Regions from separate parts of the Peribacillus sp. RS7 genome, predicted to be linked through region 1. Evidence: riboswitches for the same ligand, from Rfam matches in the RefSeq annotation. Region 1 holds a riboswitch; the other holds the start of a gene.

The links. A riboswitch is a leader RNA that binds a small molecule or an ion and turns the genes downstream of it on or off. The one in region 1 is predicted to bind lysine.
Region 2: linked by a shared signal. The riboswitch ahead of ACDZ29_RS02440 (aspartate kinase) and the one ahead of ACDZ29_RS08525 (amino acid permease) in region 1 are both predicted to bind lysine.

The regions. Positions count from the first base shown of each region.
Region 1 covers NZ_CP168135.1:1,633,011-1,638,408, forward strand. Annotated here, with positions in the region: gene ACDZ29_RS08510 (metal ABC transporter solute-binding protein, Zn/Mn family) at 1-227, opposite strand, end outside; gene ACDZ29_RS08515 (hypothetical protein) at 675-866, opposite strand; gene ACDZ29_RS08520 (LacI family DNA-binding transcriptional regulator) at 1,115-2,077, shown strand; lysine riboswitch at 2,323-2,507, shown strand; gene ACDZ29_RS08525 (amino acid permease) at 2,604-4,055, shown strand; gene ACDZ29_RS08530 (alpha-glucosidase) at 4,106-5,398, opposite strand, start outside.
Region 2 covers NZ_CP168135.1:461,508-466,905, reverse strand. Annotated here, with positions in the region: gene uvrC (excinuclease ABC subunit UvrC) at 1-947, shown strand, start outside; lysine riboswitch at 1,009-1,185, shown strand; gene ACDZ29_RS02440 (aspartate kinase) at 1,275-2,507, shown strand; gene ACDZ29_RS02435 (YslB family protein) at 2,572-3,042, opposite strand; gene ACDZ29_RS02430 (succinate dehydrogenase cytochrome b558 subunit) at 3,427-4,035, shown strand; gene sdhA (succinate dehydrogenase flavoprotein subunit) at 4,106-5,398, shown strand, end outside.

The DNA of each region.
Region 1 (5,398 bases):
TCACCCTGTGTCGCTTTATATAGATGGGGGTCGACTCCCGGTCCCATTAAACTTGTGACCTCTACATGTTTACCGCCGATATTCTCAACCAAGTCCCCAATCATTCCCGTTGTTGCAACGACATTCAACTTGCTACTGCCTTTATCCCTTTCGGCCGCGTCATTGCCGCACCCCGTTAAAATCAGCAATGCAGCAAGCACGCCCCCAATAGATTTTAGAAAACCCATCCATATTCCCTCCCTTTTTCATCTCTCTAAAAATGTTTGCCATGTGCAAAATTAAGCGTAAATTTTTTTACATTGTCGCAAATGCTAAAAAGTTTCCTCTACACAACTTATTTTATACTATACACAAGTATATGAAAAAAGTGCAACAATTTTTTCATAAAGCAGATTAATCATTTATTAAAAATCCCCAAAAATAACTTCGGGATCTGAGTTCACCGAATGATTTTACAAACAGCAAAAAACTGTCCGGAAAATCACGTGCACCTTCCGGACAGTCAGTCATTTCTATGAAGAAGAGTTCCCTCTTCCATAACATGAAACGTGATGAAGTTATATTTATATTGTGGAGTTTTAATGGTGAAAATAAACTTGAGGGGCTATTTCGATTGTTTATGGCGGGAAAACGTGAAATTCACGAGTAAATGCATGGGTTTCACGAGTAAAGTGTCAAAATTCACGAGTAAAAGCGCGGATTTCACGAGTAAAGTGCCAAAATTCACGAGTAAATGCGGAATTCACGAGTAATTCCTTATTATTCACTAGGAAAATGGCGAATTTCACGCCTAATGCCGTGGAATACAGAGTAAATCGCGTAATTCCCGACGGGCATTCCGTCATTCCATGTGCGCTGCCACTCATTTTTCCGACTTCAATGAAATTGCCAGGTACGCCAATCCCAATTCGATTCCGCAAAGTACAAACAGGGTAATTAAAGTTTGGACCATCATGATCTCCTCCTCCTCTAAGACTTAAACCAATCTTAAAGGATGAAACCCATACCAGAACAAGACCTTATTTGAAGAAATCCTCAGCAGCCCCACTGTGTTCTCTTGCTATGAAATGGGTTTCATACTGTACAATATAAAAAAAGAAAATACGGTGATCCCATGACAAATATTAAAGAAATTGCTCAAAGTGCTGGTGTATCTGTCTCAACAGTGTCCCGTGTATTGAATGACCATCCTTATGTAAGCCCTGAAAAAAGAGCGAGCGTTTTACAAGCCATTGACCGTTTGAATTATTCAAGAAACATCAACGCCATCCATCTTTCTAAAGGCAAAACAAATCTTATCGGCATCATCATCCCCTTCACCAATCACCCATATTACGGGGCAATCGTTAACGGAATTTCTAAACAGGCGAATGCAATCGGCTGTCATCTAGTCATCTTTCAGACCCATTACGAAAGAGAGAAAGAAATCCAGGCTTTGAATATGCTGCAAATGAAGCAACTCGATGGCATTATCGTTTGTTCAAGAATTTCGGAAATGAAAATCCTCTTGGAGTATCAAAAATATGGACCGATTATCTTATGTGAAGATACAGCCCAGGCTGAATTCTCATCCATCAGCGTTGATCATTATGCAGCTTTCTCCTGTGCCCTTGAATACGTGATTGCTAAAGGTTATCAGAAAATCGGATACAGTCTTGGCCGTAAAAAGAGCAGAAACAGTTCTCTCCGTACAAAGGCTTTTAACGATATCATGAGTAAACATCAACTTATAAACAATAAAGATTGGCTGTTTGAAGGCAGTTATCACATCAAAGACGGTGAACAATTGTTTCAGGATTGGAATTCGATGATGAATAAACCTGAGGCCATCATCATCACTAATGATGACACGGCGGCAGGCTTCATTCTAACAGCTAAGAAATCTGGCTTGAGGGTACCTGAAGATGTGGCCATTCTCGGCTTCAATAATGATAGCCTGAGTGAAATGCTCGAAATCACGACCATTTCCTTACCGCTGGAATGGATTGGGAAAATGGCAGTGGATCTATTCGAGAATCCCGAAGTGGTCAAACATGTAAAACTGGAATACGCCCTTATAAAAAGAAGGAGCGTTTAATAACGCTAAGAATAGCTTTACTTTTGTATCATCAAATCTTCCAGACTTTCTTGAACTAGGAAAAAATAACCACATAAAATAATCATTGCGATATCCATGAGATTATTTTATAATTTTGATATAGTAAAGTTTACTCAATTACTAGCAATCTATTAGCTATTGCATGAATTTCATGAGTATAATCGTCCGTCGTCAATTACAAGATGGCGCAACGATTTAAGAAAATTGAATACTTCCTCATTTACCGATGAGTTAGAGGCTGCAGCTTATAAAAGTAAAACGGACGAGATTCTGGAAAATTAAAGACTCCGTTTGAAAGGATAAGTTGCCGAAGTTTGGGTATATTCCATGTATACCTTGGCTGGCGGTGTTTCCGAACAGGAACATCACTGTCACGTTTTTTCTAAAAGCGTGGGGAGCTATCTTCGGAAGGATAAACGGGTTTATTATAAACAGCCGTCGATCTTTTTCGACTGCTGTTTTTTTATATTTCGTTCCCTTCCAATAAAAAGGAGTGTAACATCAATTGGCAAATTCACAACAAGCATCAAGCCCTACTGAATTGAAAAGGAGCCTGAAAGCGCGGCACTTGATGATGATTTCATTAGGTGGAACGATTGGAACAGGTTTATTTTTAGCAAGTGGCGGTGCCATTCATTCAGCCGGACCCGGCGGTGCCTTGGTGGCATACGCGATTATCGGCATCATGGTTTATTACTTAATGACAAGTCTTGCAGAAATGGCAGCGTTCATGCCAGTGGCCGGTTCGTTCCGTGTCTATGCATCCAAATTCGTCGATCCGTCTTTCGGTTTTGCGATTGGATGGAACTACTGGTATAACTGGGCAATCACCATTGCCGCTGAATTAGCAGCCGTTGTCTTAATTATGAAGTTCTGGTTCCCGGATAGTCCTTCCTTTATCTGGAGTGCCATTGCGTTAATTACAATGTTTCTTATCAATTACATGTCCGTTAAAGGTTTTGGGGAAACGGAATTCTGGTTTGCCATGATCAAAGTCGTGACGGTCGTCATATTCTTGATCACTGGTGTCTTGATCATCCTCGGAATCATGGGTGGGAAAGACCCAATTGGTTTTTCCAATTTCACAATGGGCGAAGGTCCCTTTAACGGGGGGTTCTTCACGATTCTAGGCGTATTCATGGCAGCTGGCTTTTCTTTCCAAGGAACTGAATTGCTTGGAGTGACGGCTGGTGAAAGTGAGGATCCGGAAAAAAATATCCCTAAAGCGATCAGATCCGTTTTCTGGCGCATCATCTTATTCTATATCCTTGCAATTTTTGTAATTGGAATGATCATACCGTTTACGGATTCACGTTTATTGAGTGAAGATGTTGCCGTAAGTCCATTCACGCTTGTATTTGAACGTGCGGGCCTTGCATTTGCTGCATCCATCATGAACGCGATCATTTTATCATCTGTACTCTCTGCCGGTAACTCTGGCATGTACGCTTCAACCCGTATGCTATGGGACTTGGCGCGTGATGGGAAAGCACCGAAATTCCTTGGCAAGTTAGATAAAAGAGGAGTACCAGTGAATGCACTTATCGTGACTTCCTTAGTTGGCTGCGTTGCATTCTTAGCTTCATTTTTCGGAGATGGTGTTGTTTATATCTGGTTATTGAATGCTTCAGGCATGGCCGGATTCGTCACCTGGGTCGGGATTGCGATTGCCCATTATCGGTTCCGCAAAGCCTACGTAGCTCAAGGCCTTGATATGAATGCTTTACCATACCGGGCCAAAGGCTTCCCATTCGGACCTATATTCGCACTTGTCCTTTGTATCATCATTATCATTGGACAAGGCTATCAAGCCTTCAGCAGCAATGGGATAGATTGGAATTCAATGTTCGTTTCCTACATTGGCTTGATTCTATTTTTCGTCCTATGGTTCGGCTATAAAATTAAGCATAAAACGAAAATAATTCCCCTTGAGGAATGTGACCTTAAATCCAAATAATACGTAAAAGGACCTGCTCTTCTCTAAACGGGGAAGAACAGGTCCTTTTTTCATTTCAAATGATAAACACGACATTCATATGGACGCAGAGGTTTGGTGGAGATTCCTTCTTCTTCCTGATCATAATTACCGATCAGCCTTGTAGCAGAATATGCATGCAGCTCTTCAGGCAAAGAATAGGAGGCCGGCTCCTCTTTAAAGTTGCATAGCACTAACAGCTTTTCTTCTTCAAACGTTCTCGTATAGGCAAATATTCGTTCATCATCTGGACAGAGCAGTTCAAAACGGCCATAAACGACGATTTCATGATTCTTGCGTATTTGGATAAGCCTTTTATAAAAATGAAAAATGGAATTCGGATCATTGTAGGCTTTTTCCGCATTGATCTCGGGAAAATTGGGATTAACCTTAATCCATGGACTCCCATTTGTGAATCCTGCGTTCCGGGAGTCATTCCACTGAATCGGTGTCCTCGCATTATCCCTGCTGCGGGCGTGAATGGCTGACATCATCCGCTCTTTTGACCAGCCACGCGAATTGACGAGTTCGTCATATGAATTCAACGTTTCAATATCCCGGTATTCATCGATGCTTTCAAATGTAACATTGGTCATGCCCAACTCTTCCCCTTGATATATATAAGGTGTCCCCTGAAGCATATGAAGACAAGCGGCAAGCATCTTTGCGCTTTCAATACGATACTTTCCATCATTTCCAAACCTTGAGACAACCCGGGGCTGATCATGATTGTTCCAGTATAAACTGTTCCAGCCATTCCCCTCCAAACCAGTCTGCCACTTGGAAAGAATTCGCTTTAAATCGCTTAGCTTCCACTTATCGTTACTCCATTTCCCTTCTGGTCCGCACCCCAAATCCATATGTTCGAATTGAAAGACCATATGTAGCTCACCACGATCTTTACCTGTAAACAATTGTGCTTCCTCCGGTGTGACGCCTGGCATCTCCCCAACGGTAATCACGTCATATCGAGAAAGTGCCCGTTGATTGATTTCCTGTAAAAACTCATGTATGCGCGGTCCATTCAGGAAAAAGGGGCTTCCATCACCATACTGCTTCTCATGATGAACGGATCCATCTGAATAGCTCTGATCTTTTGAAAGGAAGTTGATGACATCCATCCGAAATCCATCGACACCCTTATCCAGCCACCAAGTCATCATGCTGTAGATTTCTTCACGGAGCTTAGGGTTCTCCCAGTTTAAATCAGGTTGTTTCTTGCTGAATAAATGTAAATAATATTCATCCGTTCCTTCATCATATTCCCATGCCGAACCTTTAAAAATGGACTCCCAATTATTTGGCTCTTCCCCATTCCTTCCAGG
Region 2 (5,398 bases), 1.2 Mb from region 1:
TTTTTCCTGTCTATGATGAACCGGAACAGGAACTTCTTACATTCCTCGGTCAGTTTTACGAGATTACCAACCACTTTAAACCAAAGGAAATCTTGCTGCCTGAGTCAGTGGATGCTGAAATGGCCGAAGGGCTCCTTGGTGTCAAAACGATTCACCCGAAACGGGGATCGAAAAAAGACATGCTTAAATTAGCGAATAAAAATGCCTCCATCGCCCTTCAGGAAAAATTCTCCTTGATTGAACGGGATGAAGAAAGAACCATCAATGCGGTAGAAAACCTCGGGACCCAATTAGGCATCTACACCCCGCACCGAATTGAAGCTTTCGATAACTCCAATATTCAGGGAAGTGACCCTGTTTCCGCTTTAGTCGTGTTCATTGATGGGAAACCGGAAAAAAGGGAGTACCGTAAATATAAGATCAAGACGGTCCAGGGACCTGATGATTATGAATCGATGCGTGAAGTGGTCAGAAGAAGGTATTCACGAGTATTGAAAGAAGGGCTGCCGCTTCCGGACTTAATCATCATCGATGGTGGAAAGGGCCATGTGGAAGCCGTTCGGGATATATTGGAGAATGAATTGGGCCTTGATATTCCACTATCAGGTCTCATTAAGGATGAAAAGCATAGGACCTCGCAGTTGATGATTGGAAATCCGCTTGAACTCGTACCACTTGATTCACGTAGCCAGGAATTTTACTTATTGCAAAGAATTCAGGATGAGGTGCATCGATTCGCGATTACGTTTCATCGCCAGCTACGCGGGAAAAATGCGGTTCACTCCCAGCTAGATGATATTCCAGGTGTCGGGGAAAAGCGAAGGAAGCAATTGTTGAGGCATTTTGGGTCATTAAAGAAAATCAAAGAGGCAACGGCCGAGGAAATTATGGAAGCGGGCATGCCAAAAGGGGTAGCCGAGGGAATCGTAAGAAAATTACAAGAATAATCTTGCTACCGACTATTCCCTATGCTATGATTAAAAGGAATTTTTAACTAGACAACTTAAAAGTGCTGATAGAGGTGCGGAATTCAAGAGTAAAAACCTGGAGAAGTATGAGCTTCCATGAAAGGTTTTGAAAGGGGATGACGCCGAAGGAAGACAAGACTCATACCTTGTTTTTCTGGTCTGACATTTAATAAATGGCGGATTGTCAGGGTTAATACCCTGGAGAGCTATCTCACTGTGTTTACAGTATCAGATATGTGATCACAGCAATGAGATATTTCTCATTGCTTTTTTTATTGCCTAAAAAGGTAGAGAGGGTGCATTAGGATGGCATTAATCGTTCAAAAATTCGGCGGAACATCCGTCGGAAGCGTAGAAAAAATCAAAAATGTTGCCAATCGGGTAATCGAGGAAGTGGAGAATGGAAATGGTGTTGTAGTCGTTGTTTCAGCTATGGGGAAAACCACAGATCAATTGGTTTCCATGGCCCAAGATATTTCCGGAACCCCGAGCAAGAGGGAAATGGATATGCTATTGACGACGGGGGAACAGATCACGATATCCCTGTTAACGATGGCATTGATTGAAAAAGGACATGAAGCCATTTCGTACACAGGCTGGCAGGCAGGCATGCAAACGGAATCCGTTCATGGGAATGCCAGGATTTTAAACATCGATTCTACAAGGATTCAAGCCCAACTCCAGGAAAAGAAAATTGTGGTCGTAGCCGGTTTCCAGGGGAGCGATGCAAATGGGGAAATCACTACCTTAGGGCGGGGTGGTTCCGATACGACGGCGGTTGCCATCGCTGCAGCGCTGAATGCGGATAGATGCGATATTTATACGGATGTAACGGGTGTTTTCACTACGGATCCACGCTACATAAAAGGTGCGCGAAAACTTCAATCCATTTCTTACGATGAGATGCTGGAACTTGCAAACCTGGGGGCGGGCGTCCTACATCCAAGGGCTGTCGAATATGCAAAGAATTATCAAATCCCGCTTGAAGTCCGTTCAAGCATGGAGAGAGAATCAGGAACGATCATAGAGGAGGAAGCAACTATGGAAGAAAACTTAATTGTACGCGGCATTGCTTTTGAAGACAGTATTACTAGGGTCACAATTTATGGTTTGCCACAATCACTTGGTGCATTATCCACAATTTTCACGACACTTGCGAAAAACCGGATTAATGTGGACATCATCATTCAAAGCATGACTGCCGAGGATACGACCAATCTATCATTTTCCACAAAAAGTGAAGATACGGAAGCGGCATTGATCGTGCTGGAAAACAATAAAGAACGATTGGCATTCGACCGAATCGAAACGGAGGGTGGGTTGGCCAAAGTGTCCATCGTCGGATCTGGTATGGTATCCAATCCAGGAGTGGCTGCCGAGATGTTTGAAGTGATGGCCAATACAGGCATCCAAGTGAAAATGGTCAGCACATCGGAAATTAAAGTCTCGACTGTCGTCAATGAAAAGGAAATGGTGAAGGCGGTCGAATCTCTTCATGAAGCATTTAAACTTGGACAGCATGCAAATGTGCTAGCTTGAGTGTAAGGAGTCCAATAAAAAAACAGACTTCCGGTAAAAAGGGTAAGTCTGTTTTAAGGGCTCGTTAGATAGGGTCTCTGGGATCCCATTGGATGGTGAATATCACTTTTTTTGCGCGGCGTTTGATTTCTTCCGTTGATTCGCTGAGGAATTTTTTTTGCAGTGTAAACTGCTCGGCAAGGAAACCGGCTTCAAGTTGGAAGTGACAGTCAGGGTGTAAATCCAGGCGGCGGCTGATTATTTCACCCGTCAGGGATAATTCCATCTCGTTTTTTGAATACTTCATGATTTCCAGATTGCCCCATCCAGCGCTCTGGAAAAATTCAATCACTTCCTGATCGCCATTCAATGGGAATTTTCTTGCTAACTGTTTACCTGCCCAATAGAGGATTTGATTAGAGTCTTTTCCGAGAATATCGTTCAATAGAACTTCTCTGATTAATTCGTATCCGAAAGCTGGAACTTGGAATTCTTCAGTTTGAATTTCTTCAGCTTGAATCTCTTCTTCTATCGCAGCAGCAATATTTTTTTTCATAGTTTATCGCCTCTTTCTGTAAATCTATTATAAACGTATTTCTTTTGCAAATTATACTGTTTTTTATTTATTTAAATAACAATTGGAAAAAAATGAGAAATTATACCGAGATATTAATAGTTAAATTTGAAATTTCTTCAAAATATCATCTTGACAAACAAAAAATAGCCAATTTAATCCAATAAAATCTATTCTGAAAAAGAGATTTCTTGTATCCGTTTTCTTGACGCACATAGAAGTCAGGAGTAAAATGGACATGTCACATAATTGTAAAGGAAGTATAGAGGAGTTTTTTTGACTCTATACTGTATTTTCACGCGGAGATAAAAGGTAGCCACCAGTTTATCTTTGCATGATTTTTCACAAATTAAGGGGGGGCACTTAGTGGCAAAAAATCGTGAGTTTGGGAATCGCAGGCTTCATTCACTTCTAGGAGTAATTCCAATTGGTCTATTCCTAATTTTTCATTTATCGGTAAACTTTATGGCAACAAAAGGAGAAGAAACTTTTAATGGGGCAGTTCATTTAATTGAGTATACGCCCGTGAAGATTTTGGTAGAATGGGTCGTTATCTATCTACCGCTCATTTTCCATGCTGTGTACGGAATTTATATTGCCTTTACAGCAAAAAACAATTTAGGCAGATTTAGTTTCTTCCGTAACTGGATGTTCATGCTGCAACGTCTAACTGGAATCATAACGTTGATTTTCCTTGTTTGGCATATATGGGCAACTAGAATTCAAGCAGCTATGGGTGCTGAAGTTAACTTTGATATGATGGCTGAAATTTTCTCTAGTCCATTTATGATTGTGTTCTATATTGTTGGTATTATCTCGGCAATTTTCCACTTTGCTAATGGATTATGGTCATTTGCAGTGAGCTGGGGTCTTACAGTTTCACCTAAATCGCAAAAAATCATGACTTACTTTACATTGATCGTTTTCGTTCTTCTTTCTTATATCGGAATTAGCGCAATTTTCGCTTTCGTATAAGAAGATAGAGTTCATTTATAAGTATTAGGAAAAACATAGCTTGGCTAATGGAAATAAGGGAGTGACAGAATTGGGTAAAGGTAAAATAGTTATCGTTGGTGGAGGTCTAGCTGGATTAATGGCTACGATCAAAGCAGCAGAGCTGGGACAACAGGTTGATTTATTTTCTTTAGTGCCTGTTAAACGCTCTCACTCAGTTTGTGCCCAAGGCGGAATCAATGGGGCAGTAAATACAAAAGGTGAAGGGGATTCTCCATATATCCACTTCGACGATACAGTTTATGGCGGAGATTTCTTGGCTAACCAACCGCCGGTTAAAGCGATGTGCGAAGCAGCACCATCTATTATCCATATGTTTGACCGTATGGGTGTTATGTTCAACCGTACTCCGGAAGGTCTTCTTGATTTCCGTCGTTTCGGTGGTACTCAACATAGCCGTACAGCATTTGCTGGTGCAACAACTGGTCAACAATTACTTTACGCATTGGACGAGCAGGTTCGCCGTTATGAAGTTGAAGGCCTTGTAACGAAATATGAAGGCTGGGAATTCCTTGGAGCTGTTATCGATGATGAACAAACAGCACGTGGTATCGTAGCTCAAAACCTGACTTCAATGGAAATCAAATCATTCCCTGGCGACGCAGTCATCATGGCGAGCGGTGGCCCTGGAATCATTTTCGGTAAATCAACTAACTCAATGATCAATACAGGCTCAGCAGCTTCCATCGTTTATCAACAAGGTGTAAATTATGCAAATGGTGAGTTCATTCAAATTCACCCGACTGCAATCCCTGGAGATGACAAACTTCGTCTAATGAGTGAATCCGCTCGTGGTGAAGGTGGACGTATCTGGACATATAAAGACGGAAAACCTTGGTATTTCCTTGAAGAAAAATACCCTGCTTATGGTAATCTAGTACCTCGTGATATCGCGACTCGTGAAATCTTCGACGTATGCATGAACATGAAGCTTGGCATTAATGGAGAAAACATGGTTTACCTGGATCTATCACATAAAGATCCTAAATTACTTGATATAAAACTTGGTGGAATCATTGAAATCTACGAGAAATTCATGGGTGAAGATCCACGTAAAGTTCCAATGAAAATTTTCCCTGCCGTTCACTATTCCATGGGCGGACTTTGGGTGGATTATGACCAAATGACTAACATCAAAGGTTTATTCGCTGCTGGTGAGTGTGATTACTCTCAACATGGCGGTAACCGTCTTGGTGCGAACTCACTTCTTTCTGCAATCTATGGTGGTTCAGTCGCTGGACCGAATGCCGTTAAATATATTGAAGGCCTTGATAAAACTTCAGAATCCATTTCTTCTTCGTTGTTTGAAGGGTACGAAAAACAA